Regions from separate parts of the Exiguobacterium sp. GL_137 genome, predicted to be linked through region 3. Evidence: predicted binding sites of a transcription regulator. Region 3 holds the regulator's gene; each other region holds the start of a gene.
The links. Region 3 encodes Rex, which represses fermentation and respiration genes when NADH is low (regulators of the CRP and FNR family bind a similar motif). Its sites were predicted from a motif close to TTGTGAAATATTTCACAA; they were not measured.
Positions count from the first base shown of each region.

Region 1 (6,030 bases), 890 kb from region 3:
CCGTCAGCATCACGAATCGGGGAGACTTTAGCGTAACGAATGGCGGACAGGCTGTCGGCCACGACAGAGAGTCCGGCGATACCGCAAGCCATCGTCCGTAAGATTTCCGGATCGTGCAACGCCATTTCGATGCGTTCGTAACTGTATTTATCATGCATGAAGTGAATGACGTTCAATGTATTGACATAGAGTTCCGCCAACCAGTCAAGCTGACGGTCGTAAGCAGCCATGACCGTTTCATAATCTAAGACATCATCTAAAATCAAGTTCGTCTTTGGAGCAACTTGAATTTTAAGTTTTTCATCCATGCCGCCGTTTAACGTATAGAGCAATGCTTTTGCTAAGTTCGCCCGTGCTCCGAAAAATTGCATTTGCTTCCCGATTTTCATGGCGGAAACACAGCACGCGATGCCGTAGTCGTCGCCATAAATCGGCAACATCAGATCATCATTTTCATACTGGATCGAACTGGAGAGAATCGACATCTTGGCACAAAATTCTTTAAAGCCGCGCGGTAGTTGTGTGGACCAGAGGACCGTCAGATTCGGTTCTGGAGCCGGACCGAGATTGACAAGTGTCTGCAGGAAGCGGAACGAACTTTTTGTCACGTTGGAGCGACCGTCCTCACTCATCCCGCCGATTGATTCCGTGACCCAGGTCGGATCACCGGAGAATAAATCATTGTAGTCCGGTGTCCGGAGGAATTTGACGATTCGCAGCTTCATGACAAAATGATCGACAAGTTCCTGGGCAGTCTGTTCCGTCAAACGTCCTGACTGTAAATCGCGTTCGATATAGATATCAAGGAACGTCGAGACGCGGCCGAGTGACATCGCAGCCCCATTTTGTTCTTTGATTGCAGCGAGGTAAGCAAGGTACACCCATTGGAACGCTTCTTGGGCGGTTTCCGCCGGACGGGATAAGTCGCAGTCATAACGTTGACCGAGCTCGGTCAGTTCTTGTAACGCCCGAATTTGTTCGTTCATCTCTTCACGGTCCCGGATCATCGATTCGGATAAGAAGCCGCCGCGGTCTTTTAAATCTTGTTTCCGTCCTGCAATCAAGAAGGCTGTACCGTACAGCGCAACACGGCGATAGTCTCCGATAATCCGACCGCGTCCATAGGCATCCGGAAGACCTGTGATGATACCCGCTTTACGGGCAGCACGCATTTCAGGCGTATAAGCATCGAACACGCCTTGATTATGTGTTTTACGATATTCACTAAATGTTTTTGTTACGAGGGGATCGGCTTGGAAACCATAGGCTTCTAAAGCATCATTGACCATTCGAATCCCGCCGTTCGGATGAATGGAACGTTTAAATGGTTCGTCGGTTTGCAGACCGACGATTTGTTCGAGTTCGCGGTTGAGGTATCCTGGACCGTGTGACAGAATCGTTGAAGGTATCGAAGCATCGACGGCATAGACGCCACCACGTGAACGTTCTTCACTTGTTAAATTCATGATTTGTTGCCACAGTGTTTCCGTAGCCACGGTTGGTCCTGCAAGAAACTGATCGTCTCCCCGGTATTCTGTCCGGTTTCGACGGATGAAATCAGCTACGTCAATTTGATTGTTCCATGCGCCTGTTTCGAATTGTTGCCATGCTGGTGTTTTTTCAAGTAACATCACGAACACTCCTTTTTTTTTAAGGTGAACAGTCCAAGATACATCCCCTATGTGAATAGTGTAACAAACATTAGGGGGGAAGAGTTTTACATCCCGGTGAAAGCGTAAAGGACTTGAAAAACGTTGGTACATAAGGAATCCGTTAAATGTGTACCAGTGATTGGAATATGCTTAAAAAACAGAAAAAGGGCGAAATAAAGCCATATTTTAAATTCTGTATCACTATTTTTATATGTATCTAAACAAGACAGTTCGAATCGTGATAAAAGTCACACCGGGTTATCTTGTATTTTTATGACGTATCGTTGACAATGAAAAAGGGAATATAGACCGTGGAGGTGCATAAAATGGATTTTTCGATGTTGGAAGACCGTGCCGATTATAGAGCAGGTGATTGGGTGACGTTAAAAGTATCGACTGAAGGAACACCGCGAACGGGAATGATTACGGAGTTTGAGGAAGACGGCTTTTGGATTCGTTTTGAAGATGACTTTGATTTTGAAGACTTCATCGGATATAAAGAAAAATACTTGGTGAAGCTGATTCGTCGCCCGAATGATGTCCGATCCGATTACCCGGTGCTCAGTCAGTTTCCGAAACTGGCGGATGAACTTCAAGACCGGGTCATTCAAGGGTTTGATATTTTGACGGAAGAAATAAAGAATGACCAGGAAGTGGTATATCACATCCGGCTCATCGACGCAGGGAACGAATACACACAAACGTTACGTGGTCTGCGTGACGAAACGACCGATCAATTTGAATATGTCACAGAATGATGCAGAAGAGAGTAGGAGAATACACGTTATGGACTTTATGAAACCTTTTATTACAGAAGCATGGGAACGCGCCCGCTTCGAAAAAATGATGCCGGTTCAAGAACAGGCGATTCCATTATTACGCGAAAGAAAAGATGTTTTGGTCGAAGCACCGACCGGGACCGGGAAAACATTAGCATATGTCATTCCTGCATTAGAATTGATTGATGAAAATGAACCGCATATCCAAGTCGTGATTACAGCACCGACACGTGAACTGGTCATGCAGATCCATCAAGTCATTCAACTGTTTTCGCAAGGAAGCGGCATAAAATCAGGTGCCTTCATTGGTGGCGTCGAACTCAAACGCCAGCATGAACGATTGAAGAAAAAACCGCAAATCATCGTCGGAACCCCGGGACGACTCGTCGAACTGATTGATTCTAAAAAAATGAAGATGCATAAAGTAAAACTGATAGTTTTAGATGAAGCCGATCAAATTTATGAGAGCGGCATGAGCGCGTCGGCAACACGAATTGCCAACAGTGCACTGCGGGATCGTCAGCTGGCCTTTATCTCGGCGACATTGCCGGAACGAACAGCTGAATGGGGAAAAACATTATTTGCGAACGAGCCTGCACGGATTAAAGTAGAACGTGTCATGAGTACGCAAGTGAAATTCGGTTATATCGAAATGTCACGCCGTCTTAAACCGGAATACTTGCGTCGCCTGGCGAACATGCAGGGAGCGAAAGTATTGACGTTCATCAATAACCGCTCATTCCTTGGACCGTTAAACGGCGAACTCAGTAAATTCTCATTAAAATACCGCATTCTTGACGCCGAAAAAGGAAAACGGGAACGGATGGAGACACTCCGTTCGTATAAACGGGGCGAGTTCCCATTGCTCGTGACGACGGGCCTCGCAGCTCGTGGCCTCGACATCGAGGCGGTTACCCATGTCGTCCATTATGATTTACCTGAGTCATTCGATGATTTCGTTCACCGTTCTGGACGGACAGGACGCGGGAATGCATCTGGTATGGTTCTTGCCCTTGTCACGGATCACGATTTGAAACACCTGAAGACCCTGACTAAGCAAATGGGTGTGGAAATGGAAGAGATGGAAATTTATCGTGGCGAAGTGATTCCGAAACGGGAACACACGGAACCCGAAACAATCAAACGACCGGCGAACCCACACCGGAAAGGACCGACACGATGAAAAGCGAGCGAAAAATAATCCCTTTTCCAACGACCGTATCGGAAGCGGAGATGAATACGGCGCTTAAGAAGATGTATCAAGAAGCCGCAACGGCCAGAAGTACAGACTGGGTGGCCTTCATCGAAGAAATCGCAACGGAAGGACGTTGGTATTTGAAAGACGCTGAACTGTTCCGTGATTTATTCGTAGATTGGGCAATTTTCTATGAAACCGATGAACAAGGGAAAACGCCGCACGGCCGTTTTTTAGAACAGGTCAAGGAAGACATGTCACCGAGTCTGTACCGTGCGCTGAGAGGTTTGGCGGATCCGGTTCCCTCGTTGTTTCTTGTTGAGGAAGAGCGGGTCGTCGACATCATGTCAAAACAGACGTATCAGACGGAGTTAGCAGAAATTGAAGTCGAGCCCGGTGATTTGTTGGTCGGTAAACTTCTTTATATCTCGGGGAAATGGCGTTTTGCGATTGCTTACATGAAAGTCGCCAAAGCATTAGTTCCGGAAGTCCGGATTCTTTTAGCTGATTTCGTAGACGAAGTAGGAGAAGATGCCTTGTTACGTCAGTATCCCGAATTTTGTGCCGAGTTGATTGATTTATTACTCGATATTGAAGAAGGAAACATCGCACCACGTCCAGAATAATCAAAACCGGCCTTTCCGAATGTTTACGGAAGGGCCGGTTTTTTTGGACAGGTACACTCATTCAATCTCGGAACGATAAATCCTAACCCCATTTTTATCTTGATGTTTCACACGATACATTGCTAAATCGGCCTGTTTGAGCCATTGTTCTAAATCAGTTTCCGGATCGTGGCGTGCGACGCCGACACTGGCAGAAACGCGTAGCAGTTCTCCGCGATAATGATAGGGTTTCGACAGCTGATTCAAAAAGACTTTACAGCGTCGTCTTAAGGAAACTTCATCCTTCGCCGAGGTCAGTAAAGCAAATTCATCCCCGCCAAGCCGGTAGACGGATTCGTCGGCGGATAATTCGGACGCAAGACGTCGTGCCACTTCTATCAAGATATAGTCTCCGGTTTCATGGCCGTACGTGTCATTAATTTGTTTGAAGCCGTCCAAGTCAATCAAAGCCAGATAATTCAAGTTAGATGTTTTTTCATTAAACATTTTTTCTAAAGAACGGCGATTGCCGATGTGCGTCAATCCATCATGATAGGCATGGTATTCGATTTGCTGTTGTCGTGCCATTCGCTCTGTCACATCATGGAGAATCAGGAAGTGACCAACGGCAGTATCGGCTATCTTGATAGGAATCAGAATCAATTCGAATTGTTGATTCGCTTCATTTTGATAATGATTTTTTTTCGTTTTCAAGGCAGTCTGAACATGTTTTAATTTATCTGTCAAATGATCAATTGTCATGGCGGGGAGACCCAAAATTCGTTGAGCAGCCCGATTCGCAAAAATGGGTTCTTGAAGCTTATTAAAACGAACGATGGGGTCAGGGTGTCCGAGGAACAATGGGATGACTTGTTGTTCACTTACTTTAATTTGTTCTGTTCGCCGCTCAACCCGTATCGCCAACTGCTCATTCCGGGTATCTAACTGATGGACGATGGATGTATGTTGCCGTGTGATGAAAATTTGGCGGACAATCAATAACAATAAGATGACAAAGACATCCCGTTTTTGTCCGTCTTCATCGAGGAAATAATGAAAGAATAACGGCAAAGATAACAACGGTAGCCAAGCGCGTTGGACGATAGATGATTTGTTAGTCCCTTCAAAGATGTGATCAATGTGCCAAAGGATGGCCGCACTTTGGGCCAAACGGATAAGAATTGGTGAGAAAATCAGATACTGCATCGTGAACGCCGGAAAGTAGACGGATGATATTTCGTAAATTCCACGAATGAAAATTGATAAAAAGAGCAGAAGCAAAGTTGTTCGTGATACCCAATGCGTGTCCTGGATAAAGAAAAAATAAAAGAAGACGAACAAACCGAGTGACGTGTTGATGATGACGACAAGTGAGTATGGAAACGGATTGACTGCAGGATTAACCAGTTCATTCAGAATATGAAACGCAACAAGTGCGAAAAAAATGACCAAAATGATGGCATCCATAAAAGCCAAGAGGTGTTGACCAAAACTTTTTTTAGATGCAATCCGGTAAAAAATAGCATATAAAAACAAGTAATGGGACAACGAAAACAAGACCATGCTGTAGAGTCCGGAAAAGCTTTCAGCAGGACTGAATAAATGAATTGTTTCTAAGATCGATCCGATGACAGATAAACATAAAGAGCCAAGAGTGAACAACCAAAAATTTCGTCTTGGAACGATCAGAAGCTGTTCTTTTTTATAGGCGACCAGGATAAAAAAAGTAATCAATACCAACGATAGGTATTGTAGGATTTGCTCAACGATAAGATTTGGAATCGATTCGTTTGCAGAAG
Region 1 covers NZ_CM174406.1:621,872-627,901, forward strand. Annotated here, with positions in the region: gene pflB (formate C-acetyltransferase) at 1-1,631, opposite strand, end outside; gene AC3IRK_RS03260 (hypothetical protein) at 1,979-2,410, shown strand; gene AC3IRK_RS03265 (DEAD/DEAH box helicase) at 2,439-3,614, shown strand; gene AC3IRK_RS03270 (hypothetical protein) at 3,611-4,252, shown strand; gene AC3IRK_RS03275 (GGDEF domain-containing protein) at 4,310-6,030, opposite strand, start outside.
Region 1: a site for Rex is predicted at 1,681-1,698, ahead of pflB (formate C-acetyltransferase). Genes of this name have one in related genera too.

Region 2 (6,030 bases), 1.2 Mb from region 3:
GCCCCTTTCCACATCTCACCGATCGCCGCTGCATTCGCATCGTTCTCAATCACAGCGGGCAATCCTGTTAAACGTTCAAACTCTCCGACGAGTTCAAAATTGTTCCAACCGATATTGACCGCTTTTTCGACGACACCCGTATTAAAGTCGATGAATCCCGGCGCACCGATTCCAGCGCCGACAAAGTCTTCGACCCGCTTGTTGCTTTGCTGACATTTTTCAAAGAAAGAACGGGCGATGTCTCCCGGAATTTGTCCGCCATCATTTAAGATGACCGTTTCAATTTCCCATTTTTCTACGATGATTCCTTGTAAATCCAGAATCGCCATCTTGACCGTCGTTCCACCGATATCCACACCCAGTAACCACTTCATCGTCATAACTCCCTCATGATAAAAAATTCTTCCCTTTTATTTTAGCCGATTCATCTGCTTGTGCAAAGGGTTGCACAAGCTTTTCATGCTTTTCTCGATTGTTGTAGTTCGTATGCTAAAATCACTTTTGCGGAATCATATTGTTTTTTTTCCAGCACACCGGCCTGCTCAAGTTCGTCCAGTTCAAGCATCATCATCGCAATATCCGATTCCCGGTCACCGAGGTACACAATCGTTCCATATGATTTGAGCAATTGCTGAACATCATAAAGTGTTTTCATCGTTCATCGGCTCCTTTACAAATACATCGAGTAAATCGTATGTGGCTTGAAGGGATGTCTCGTGTGTCCGTTCGTAAGAATGACTCGATTCAATCCCGGGACCGAGTAATCCGTGCCGGACATCATGTCCGGCATGGACGGCCGCTGAAGCATCCGAACTGTAATAGGGATAGATATCCACTTTGTATGGAATCGTATGCTGTTGCGCTAAACGTGTGAACTGATGACGTAACGCAAGATCATACGGACCGGAACCGTCTTTTGCACAAATCGAAACCGTATACTCATCCGAATGTTGTCCTTCTCCAAGCGCTCCCATGTCGACTGCGATGTATTCCGCGACATCTTCTGAAAAACCGGCATTTCCTCCAAAGCCCACTTCTTCATAATTGGAGATGAGAATGTGGACAGGATGCGGTAACGTCAGCGTTTTCCATTTCTTGACGAGCTCCAACAATAAAGCAACAGACGCCTTGTCATCAAGGTGTCGTGATTTTACGAATCCCGTTTCCGTATGAACGAACCGTGGATCAAACGTTACGACGTCACCTACTTCGATTCCGGCAACCCTTGTTTCTTCTGCCGTTGTCGAACGGATGTCGAGTCGGACCTCGATATTCGTCGCACTCCGTTCTTCCGTATTCGTCACACGTGACGTGTGGACACTTGAATGATGGAAGACAATCGTTCCGGAAACGGTTTGTCCATCCATTTTATGAACTAAACAGTTTTCTCCCTCAATAGCTGTCCACGCATAGCCGCCAAGCTGCGATAGACTGAGACGACCGGTTGGTAAGATTTCCTTCACCATCGCCCCTAACGTATCGACATGTGCTGTCAGTAACCGAATCCGCGACGACTGCCCCGGCAACATGGCAAGCAAAGCCCCTTTTTCTAATTTTTTATATGTAATCTCTTCTTCTTTGAACCGGTTTTCTACATATGTAAGTGCATGAACGGTGAATCCCGTCGGACTAGGAATCTCCACTAAGTCACGAATCGTCTGAACAACTGCCTGCATGTGTTTCACTCCTTTTTTCGAATGTTTTTCCCTTTATATGATACCAAAAGATGGAACAGGCGGGTACTCATTCACTGCTTCGATTGCCTTCCTGCTGAATAAAAAAAGTCGTAGATTCAATTTACATTGACTCTAAGACTTTTCATACGTCTAATCTTCCCTTCGAACCAATTTTAAAAAGGAATTGATTCATCCTCCATTAGACGTATTTTTTCATCCAGATATCATCGCGGTATGTTCCATCTTCCAGTTTAACGGAGTCCGGATCTTCCGCGTATACTTCAAAGCCCAGTGATTCATACAGGTTCTGAGCGGCCTCATTGCCGGAAAGCACTGCCAGGATGACTTGTTCGACATCAGGAAGTTGCTTTGCCTCTTCAATCAACGCTTCCATTAGAGCACGTCCTGTTCCGCCACGATAATCCGGTGACACATACACACCAGAAATCATCGCTTTATGCGACTCGCGTGATAATTCGTACGGCTTGACCTGACCAAATCCAAATAACTTTTCACCGTCAAATATTCCGAGCCATACTTCATCCGAATCCGGATCGCCTTCCAGCCCTTCTTGAACATCTTTAATTGGTGTTTGTTGTTCATCATCAAACGAATGACCAAACGCATCTGGATGATTTTTTAATCCTTCCAGTCGAAGACTCCAATACTGTTCTGCATCTTCTTTCGTTAACTTCCGAAATGTATACATGACTGTCTTTCTCCCCTTTATGCGTTTTTACTATTAGACAATATGACATGAGAAACTCTTCTATCCTTTACATAACCTTTTTCTAGTAAAATAAAACCTAGTTTAATCCGGAATTTTCAGCACAAAAAAAATCACTCCTTTTCGATTTGTCGAAAAAGAATGATTTTTTCGCTTTAGGCGGTCGGCTCAATATTAACGGAGAACAGGTTCCATCGTTTGACGCAACACTTCTGCTGAGTGATGGAATTTTTTAAGTTCTTCTTCCGTTAAAGAAACTTCGATGATTTCCCGAACACCTTGCCGGTTGATGATTGCGGGTACACCGATATGGATACCGGAAATCCCATACTGTCCGTCGACATGTGCTCCGACCGTTAAGAGACAGTTCTCATTTCCGAGAATCGCCCGGACGATTCGAACAAGTCCAAGACCAATCGCATAATAGGTCGCCCCTTTTCGTTCGATGATGTGATACGCTGCATCCCGGACATTGATATAAATTTGATCAAGATCCGCTTGAGAGTAACGATCATTTTCCGCTAACAATTCATCAATCGTTTTACCATAGATCCGTGAGTTGCTCCAGGCTGCAAATTCCGTGTCCCCGTGCTCTCCAAGAATGTAGGCATGCGCATTACGGGAATCGATATGGAAGTATTCACCGAGCATTTGACGCAAACGGGCCGTATCAAGAACCGTACCTGATCCAAAGACACGGGATTTTGGAAGACCGGAATATTTCCATGCCAGATGAGCCATGATGTCAACCGGGTTAGATGCAACGACGATGATGCCATCAAAACCAGATTCCATGATTTGGCGTATCATTTCTTTCATGATCAACGCATTTTTAGCAACAAGATCGAGTCGGGTTTCGCCCGGTTTTTGTGGCGCCCCTGCCGTGATAACAATCACTTCCGCATCCTTACAGTCTGAGTAATCCCCTGCCCAGATGCGCATCGGGGAAGAACTGAAAGGTGTCCCGTGATTTAAATCCATCGCTTCGCCCTCTGCTTTGGCTTTATTCACATCGATGATCACCAATTCTTCACACAATCCCGCCGTCGACATCTGATAGGCAAAGCTTGAACCAACAGCCCCCGCACCAATTAACGCTACACGTGTCACTTTCGCATGTAATTCCATCCTTTATATCCACCCTTCTGAAGGTAATTTAAAAGTTTGTTAACTATCTCACAAATAGATTGTAACATCTTTCACAAAGTTTAGGTATTTATGAAACCGTTCACATCTTGTCTAATTTGTGTCAATAATATCCTAACATAAGGAAAAGCGACATCTTCCATTTCCACTTACCACATTCGATACACAATAAAACCAAACATTCCGGCTAACGTACTCGACAAAAAGTTGACTCCGTCATTCCCAAGCCATTTCCATCCCTTTACATAAAGAGTCGGTTGATTGTGGTGAAGACGTTTTTCTGTTTCTTTGAGGCAAACCACACATCGAAATTTCCGCTGGACCGTCCCGCCGAACAATGTATCAAACAAACTTCCTATGATGCCGCCTAACGTCACCAACAACCAGATGTCCGTCGATAAGTCGAACAGTAGATCGCCTGCTGTCGCTATGAACAAGGCGCCGACAATCGTTGCGGTCGTCCCAAGGATTGAAATTGCGCCGCTCGTTCCAGCCGGTACACGCCGTCCCGTTAAGAGAAAAGGATTTTTTTTTGACAAAGGACCAATTTCAGAAGCCCATGTGTCGGCATTTGACGCAGCCAGCACGATCAAAAATAAGACAAGAAACGATGTGTGTTCTGTCCAGAGAAATCCCATCGAAGCCAACGCTGCGATCCCTCCGTTCGCAAGAACCTGCCAGCCGTCACGCGGTCCGTCTTTTTCGACGATTTGATTCACCGACTGTTTTCTTCGTTTCCCAAGTTTCGACAACAGACTGGAACTGCCGAAAAAAAGCAATAACATCAGAAGCCCGGGGTAACCGAATCCGGACAGGACAAGCGCCCCGACGACAAGCGTCCAAATACTGCCGCTGATGGTCAGCAAACGCAGCCGGTATCCGATATAGCCGAGGAAAAAACAAAATAAAATACCGTAGATTACTGGCATACAACGACCTCAGACTCGGTTACAATCTGCTGAACCGGTTGATCGAAGGGTTCCACTTCGAACGCAGAAACCAGTTGACGCTCAAACGCAACCGCTAACGTATGGCCATGATAATCAGCTAATACCCGATCATAAAAACCGCCTCCCCACCCTACACGGTAGCCTTGACGTGTGAACGCCCGTCCCGGAACGATGCAAAGGTCCACTGCACTCAAAGACCTCTCTACCGCCTGGTCATCCGGTTCCCGAATGCCCATCTTTGTTTCTATCAATGGGCTGTTCGGTAAGTATTCAAAAAATCGCATCTCCTGGTGCATGACTTTCGGAATGACAACCTGTTTCCCCAGTTCCCAGGCCTTCAAAATAATCGGCTCTGTCGCACATTCGTTGCGAAAGGAAAGTGTGATGGCAATGGATTGAGCATTTTTCCACTCCGGTAAAGCAAACAAATAATCATAAATCTGCTGTTCTTTTTGTTCACGATGCTCTAACTGATTTAACTGATCTGTAATAAATCGCCGAATTTCCCGTTTTTCCATCTTGCGAATCCCCCTTATTCAACAAAAAAGCCATCACACAAGGTGACGGCTTCCATCTCAATTATTTTACTTCACGGTGAAGTGTGTGCTTACGGAGACGTGGGTTGTATTTCTTCAACTCAAGACGCTCTGGGTTGTTACGCTTGTTCTTCTTAGTGATATAAGTACGGTCACCAGTTTCAGTGCAAGCCAAAGTAATTTTAACGCGCATGGGATTCCCTCCTATCTAGCTCTCGATGTATCAAGTATTTTTGCTTTACATAAGGTTAAGCATACTCAAGTATCGTACCAAGAAAGGAAGTGAATTGCAACTGTTCATCCGTTCTTTTTTGGATTCATTACATGCTGGTATGGATTTTCAAGGTCCACCTGGAATGTACGCAGTTCTTTTGCGACATGATAATCATGTTCGATCCCGTTTCTTGCTTCTTCTCGCTCGAGATAAATGACGTCTGAATGACGTAATGCTTCTCCTTCGAGTCGCTTGATTGCTACGACAAGCCCACCTGTTCCTGACGGAGAACGTTCGCTTTCCAAGTCATACACGTTGCTGACAAGTGGTAAGCCGTTCATTTCAGCAAAGGATTGAGCCGCTGAAGCCGTCTCCATATTAAAGTTATGAACAAGTCGGAACTCGACGATTTTATTCAATGCCTGTGCTTGACGCAAGACTGCCAGATTTAAGCCGGCCAATTGATTATACGTCTGAACGAGCGGTAGACCATTGACCTCGACCTGATAGACATGCACACCGTCTTGATGCTGATAACCGGCTGTCCCTGATGTAATGACATAAACATTTTCACCTGATGCGGCTAATCGTTTCGCATATTCCGCAACGGGACGGTTTGAATCATCGTATTGCGTCGTCACAAGTAAAATAGCTTCGCTGTTCCACGATACCTCACGTTGAACGGCCACATAATAATCATGCGGAGTCAGGAAGACATCCGGTTCAATGTCGGTATCAGCGAGGAACGGATATTCTGCATACCGCTCTTCTAGCCAATCAA
Region 2 covers NZ_CM174406.1:903,584-909,613, reverse strand. Annotated here, with positions in the region: gene AC3IRK_RS04690 (ROK family glucokinase) at 1-380, opposite strand, end outside; gene AC3IRK_RS04685 (YqgQ family protein) at 458-655, opposite strand; gene AC3IRK_RS04680 (M42 family metallopeptidase) at 639-1,676, opposite strand; gene AC3IRK_RS04675 (GNAT family N-acetyltransferase) at 1,876-2,385, opposite strand; gene AC3IRK_RS04670 (L-lactate dehydrogenase) at 2,578-3,531, opposite strand; gene AC3IRK_RS04665 (DUF92 domain-containing protein) at 3,699-4,478, opposite strand; gene AC3IRK_RS04660 (5-formyltetrahydrofolate cyclo-ligase) at 4,469-5,017, opposite strand; gene rpmG (50S ribosomal protein L33) at 5,079-5,228, opposite strand; gene AC3IRK_RS04650 (1,4-alpha-glucan branching protein domain-containing protein) at 5,333-6,030, opposite strand, start outside.
Region 2: a site for Rex is predicted at 3,568-3,585, ahead of AC3IRK_RS04670 (L-lactate dehydrogenase). Genes of this name have one in related genera too.

Region 3 (6,030 bases):
AATTTCATCAATGACCCGATTGCGGTCGTTCAGTTCCGCCTGCTCCTGATCGTAGTAGCCAATCGAGACGCCAGTACCGAAACGATAGTCACCGAACAGCGGTTTCAGACGGCCGACAAGCACTTTCAGTAACGTCGACTTGCCGATTCCGTTTGGTCCGACAAGCGCCAGTGATTCCGCACGTTGCAGCCGGAACGTAATGTTTTTCGAGACGGCTTCTTCGTAGCCGACAGCGAGTTGATTGACCTGCAGCACATCATTGCCGCTCTGCTTTTCAATCGGGAATGACAGAACCGTACTGCGTTCGTCACCGTCCGGACGGTCGATCCGGTCGACTTTTTCGAGACGCTTGCGGACACTTTGCGCCCGTTTCGTCGTCGTCGCACGGGCGATGTTACGCTGGATGAAGTCCTGCATCTTCGCGATGTCTTCCTGCTGCTGTTCGAACTGTTTCATTTCCTGTTCGTACAGTGCCGCTTTTTGTTCGAGATACTTCGTATAGTTGCCTGTGAATTTCCGCGACACGTTCCGGGACAATTCATAGACGACGTTGACGACTTGATCGAGGAAATAGCGGTCATGGGAAACGATCAGGACAGCACCACGGTAACCGGACAGGTAGCTTTCGAGCCAGGACAACGTATCGATGTCGAGGTGATTGGTCGGCTCATCGAGAATCAACAGTTCCGGTGCCTGGAGTAACATCTTCGCCAGGGCAAGCCGGGTCCGCTGTCCACCGGAAAGCGTCTGAATCCGGCGGGAATAATCGTCCGGATAAAAACGCATCCCGTGTAAGACAGAGCGGATGTTGGCTTCGAACTGATAGCCGCCGGCTTCCGAGAAGTCGTGTTGCGCTTGATCGTACGTTTTCAGGAGACGGTCATAGGCAGTCGGATCATTTAAAATGTGCTCCATGCCCATTTCGATTTCCATCCGACGAAGCGCCCGTTCCTGATCCTGCAGATGCTCAAAGACGGTCAGCATCTCGTTCCAAATCGATTCGTTCGACTCGAGTCCGCTGTCCTGCGCGAGATAACCAATCCGGACTTCCTTGCTTTTCATGATCTCCCCCGAGTCATGTGACAGCTCCCCGGCGATGATTTTTAAAAGTGTCGATTTTCCGGCACCGTTTCGTCCGACGAGGGCAATCCGGTCCCGTTCCTGTACTTCGAGTTTAATATTGTCTAAAATCGGCTCTACGCCGAATGATTTTGAGAGTTGGTTTACTTGTAAGAGAATCATATCCATCCATCCTTCCACCCTTTAGTCTATCACGAAAAATCCTGCCGAATATAATATTTGTTACTCTATGTGAAGTGGTTTACAATCAAGGAGAGTAGAATTCTTTGCATTGATTTGGGTGCCACGTCAGAACGTGGCCGAAGGGGGAACTGCAGTATGAATGGGCCAGACACAAAAATACCACAAGCAACGGCGAAACGACTGCCGTTATATTATCGTTTTATCCAAAGTCTCTATAACTCCGGCAAGCTGCGCGTCTCGTCAGCAGAGCTCAGCGAAGCGGTCAAAGTCGACTCTGCGACGATCCGTCGTGACTTTTCCTACTTTGGGGCGTTAGGGAAAAAAGGGTACGGTTATAACGTTCAACATTTGTTAACATTTTTCCGAAAGACACTCAACCAAGACGAGGTCACGAATGTCGCCTTAATCGGGGTCGGACATCTCGGAACAGCGTTTGCAAATTATAACTTTTTAAAGAATAATAGTACTCGTATCGTCATCGCGTTTGACGCCGATGAAGACAAGGTCGGAACAACGACGCAGGACGTTCCGATTTATCACGTCTCGGATATGAAAGAACAAATCAAAGCGAACCATGTCGATGTCGCCATCTTGACGGTACCGTCGCAGTTCGCGCAGTCAGTAGCGGATGAGTTAGTTGAGTACGGTGTGACCGGCATTCTGAACTTTACACCGGCCCGGTTGAATGTCCCGGCCCACGTCCGGGTGCATCACATCGATCTGTCAATCGAGCTGCAGTCGCTCGTCTATTTCATGAAGCATTATTCGCAATCAGCTGAAGGAGTGAAATCATAATGGAAAACTTAATCCCGTTGACACTTGGTATCGGCCCGGGGAGCATCGCCTTGATTGGTGTCGTCGCCCTCATCATCTTCGGACCGAAGAAATTACCGGAACTCGGCCGCGCCGCCGGTCAAACGTTAAAAGAATTCAAGAGTGCGACAAACGGCATCATGGAAGATGATAAAGACAAAAAGGACGAAACGAAAGAGAAGTGAGTGAATCATGGCGATCGATCAAGAACAGAGTGTGACATCGCACTTAGATGAACTGCGTAAGCGGATCATCTGGTCGCTCATCATCGTGGTAGTCATGTTTATCGCAGCCTTTCCGCTCGTCCGGCCGCTCGTCCGTTTTTTACAGGCCGACCTCAAGGAACTCGGAATCGGTTTAAATGCGTTTAACGTCGTTGATCCGTTGATGTTATATCTGAATCTTGCGTTCATCATCGCAATCGTCTTGGCGTCCCCGTTTTGGATGTACCAGCTTTGGGCGTTCATCCGTCCCGGTCTGCACGATCAAGAACAAAAAGCGACGTTGACGTACATTCCCGTGACGTTTTTCTTATTCCTCGCGGGCGTTTCCTTTTCTTATTTTTGGCTGTTGCCGTTTTTACTTGAAGTATCAACGGAACTCGGACAAGAGCTTGGGATTGAACAGGTCATCGGTGTCGAGAACTATTTCAGTTTCCTGATCCGGTTGACGATTCCGTTTGGTCTGTTGTTCCAGTTACCGGTCGTGACGATGTTTTTGACACGGCTCGGACTCGTAACGCCGTTCTTCATGCGGAAGAATCGGAAGTATGCGTATTTTGCGTTGTTCGTGATCGCGGCGTTGATCTCACCGCCCGACATTACGTCGCATTTGATGATTTCTGTTCCTTTGTTCATCCTCTATGAAATCAGTATCATCATCTCGGCACGGACGTATAAAAAAGTGCTGATCCTGGAGCAACAGGCTGAACTGGAACGACAGGCAGATATGATGCGTGAATTGAACAAATAACGGAAGATTCTCCTTTGCCGGTAAGGTGAGGGAGATTTTTTTGTAAGCGGTCTAATTTTATATTGAAAAAATGAACAGCAATGGGTATACTCATTATAGAAACACACGGGGGCTTAGCTCAGCTGGGAGAGCGTTTGGCTGGCAGCCAAAAGGTCGTCGGTTCGAGCCCGATAGTCTCCATATTGCTTTACCTGCCGAAACCTTGGGAAACCAAGGTTTTTTTTGTCCTTTTTTATTCACCTGTAAGAAATAGATAAGGGAATATAAGGATTTATTCATTTTGTGATGTAATAAACAAACAAATATTTTTAAAAAGCACCAAATTTAAATTGTATATTAAGCGAAAGTTAATTAAACTAAAAATACAGAATTTTCGTTTAATACGTTTTTGCTCCACATTACATTTTTGGAAAAGAGGAAAAGGAATGAAGAAAAAGAAGATTGCTCTGATGGCGGCTGCCCTCATGACATCTTCCAGCCTAGTTCATGCTGAGGGACACGTGTCATCACAAAAAGTGGATGTACAAAAGCCACAAGCACTCTCACTGAAAAAAGCGGGTCAAGAAAAGTCATACAGTCAAAACGAAAAAGTACGGATTGTCGTCGAGCTCGATCAAAAAGCAGCGATTGAACACGCGCAGGCACAAAATAAGCGTTACAGCACGTTAAGCAACACGGAAAAAATTATTCTTAAGAATCAAATCGTCAACAAACAGAAGGAAGTCAAAGCGGCAATTGCCCAAAAAGACATTTCTGTTTCGTATAAAGAAAGCTTCACGACCGTATTGAACGGGTTCAGCGGGGAAGTCAAATATGGTGAAATCAAGGAACTGAAAAAATTAAGCGGGGTCAAAAACGTACATATCGCACACGAATATGCGCGTCCGGAAGTCGAAAAGGGCGCAACACCAAACATGTTACATAGTAAAGACATGGTCAATGCGAAGCAGACATGGCAGGACTACGGCTATAAAGGGGAAGGAACGATCGTTGCCGTCATCGATACGGGAATCGATCCGACGCACAAGGACATGGTCCTCAGTCCGGAGACGAAAGTCGATTTGACGTCGTCAAAAGTCGAAAGCTTTAAATCGTCAAAAGGTTTAAAAGGAAACTACTTCACGGAAAAAGTACCGTACGGCTATAACTATGCGGATCATGACAGCGAAATCCGTGATCTTGGGCCAGGCGCTTCGATGCACGGGATGCACGTCGCCGGTACAGTGGGTGCCAACGGCGATGAAACGAACGGTGGAATCAAAGGGGTTGCACCGGAAACACAACTCCTCGCGATGAAGGTCTTCGGCAATGATCCAGGGATGCCGTCGACATTCAGTGATATCTATATCAAAGCGATTGATGATGCGATTGCGCTAGGAGCAGACGTCATCAACATGAGTCTTGGTTCAACGGCATCCTTCGTCCAAAAAGATGATCCGGAACAAAAAGCAATCGTCAATGCGATGAACAACGGTATTTTATGTGCAATTTCAGCCGGGAACTCGGCATTCGCCGGAAGCGGCGCCGGAAACCCGTACGCGTCGAATCCAGACGTCGGTGTCGTCGGCTCGCCGGGCTTAATCAGCGAATCGCTGCAAGTCGCGTCGGTTGAAAACACACAGCTGACACTCGAAGGAATGGCATTGACGGTCGACGGGCAGGACGCAGGTTACCTCGCTTATCAGAAACAAGACTCGCCGAATCCGATTGCGGTCTTTGATAAAGAGAAGATGGATGTCGTCTATGTTGGTGACGGCAGTGAACCGAACTATGCCGGCAAAGACGTCAAGGATAAAGTCGTCTTCGTCGTCCGGAACGGCAGCTTCAACTACGGCATGATTCAAGCGGAAGCCGAGAAACAAGGCGCGGCCGGTGTCATCGTCCGCGGACGTGTCGATCATGGTGATTACGTCAGCATGGCACTTAATAAACCTACGATTCCGCTCGTCTCGTTAAGCATTGCCGACGGAAACGAACTCGAAGCGAAAGCGAAAGACGGCAAGGCATTGACAGTGACGTTTGACGGAAAAGCAGTCTCGACACCAAACCCGGTCGCAGGCGAAATGTCTGACTTCACATCATGGGGTGTGACGCCGAACCTTGACTTCAAGCCGGAAATCACGGCACCGGGCGGGAAAATCTACTCAACACTCAACGATAACGAATATGGCGTCATGAGCGGAACATCGATGGCAGCACCACACGTCGCCGGTGGAACAGCACTCGTCATGCAGCGGATCGACAAGGACTTCAAGGTCAGTGGAGCGACACGTGTCAAACTCGCGAAGACGATTTTAATGAACACGTCACGTCCGCAGCTCGATAAAGGAAAATACAATGCGGAAGCAAAAACCGGTAACTATTATTCTCCGCGTCGTGAAGGTGCCGGACTGATGGACTTACGTGCGGCGATGAAAACACCGGTCGTCGTTACGGAAACGAAGTCGGGTGAAGGAAAAGCCGCCTTGAAACAAGTCGGCGACAAGTTCAGCTTCACGTTAGACCTGAAGAACTACAGCAATGAGAAGTTGACGTATAAACTTGCCGGAACGGTCCAATCGGATCTCGCCGTCCAAGGTCAAAATTTCCTGGAAGCCAACGGTATATTCAAAAAAGGAACAGTTGATGCGGTTGACGCCAACAAAGGCACGTTCCCGATCTCCTTCACGGTCGGCTCGAAGAAAGCAAGTTCAGTCGCGATTAACGCGAAGAGTACAACAAAAGTCAACGTTACGGTTGATTTAAAAGATACAGTCGATTGGGCAAACGGTGCACCGCTTGAGTCAATCTTCGAAAACGGCTACTTCGTCGAAGGATTCGTCCGTCTGATCGATACGAACAGCAAAAATCCTGAGTTGACAGTTCCGTACGTTGGTTTCAAAGGAGCATGGGACAAAGCACCAATCCTTGATGCACCACTCTACGATGACAACACGTTCTACGGCGTCACAGGTCTTGCGACAGAAGTGAAGGATAACTTCA
Region 3 covers NZ_CM174406.1:2,765,177-2,771,206, reverse strand. Annotated here, with positions in the region: gene AC3IRK_RS14355 (ABC-F family ATP-binding cassette domain-containing protein) at 1-1,242, opposite strand, end outside; gene AC3IRK_RS14350 (redox-sensing transcriptional repressor Rex) at 1,399-2,058, shown strand; gene AC3IRK_RS14345 (twin-arginine translocase TatA/TatE family subunit) at 2,058-2,261, shown strand; gene tatC (twin-arginine translocase subunit TatC) at 2,269-3,048, shown strand; tRNA gene AC3IRK_RS14335 (tRNA-Ala) at 3,156-3,228, shown strand; gene AC3IRK_RS14330 (S8 family serine peptidase) at 3,474-6,030, shown strand, end outside.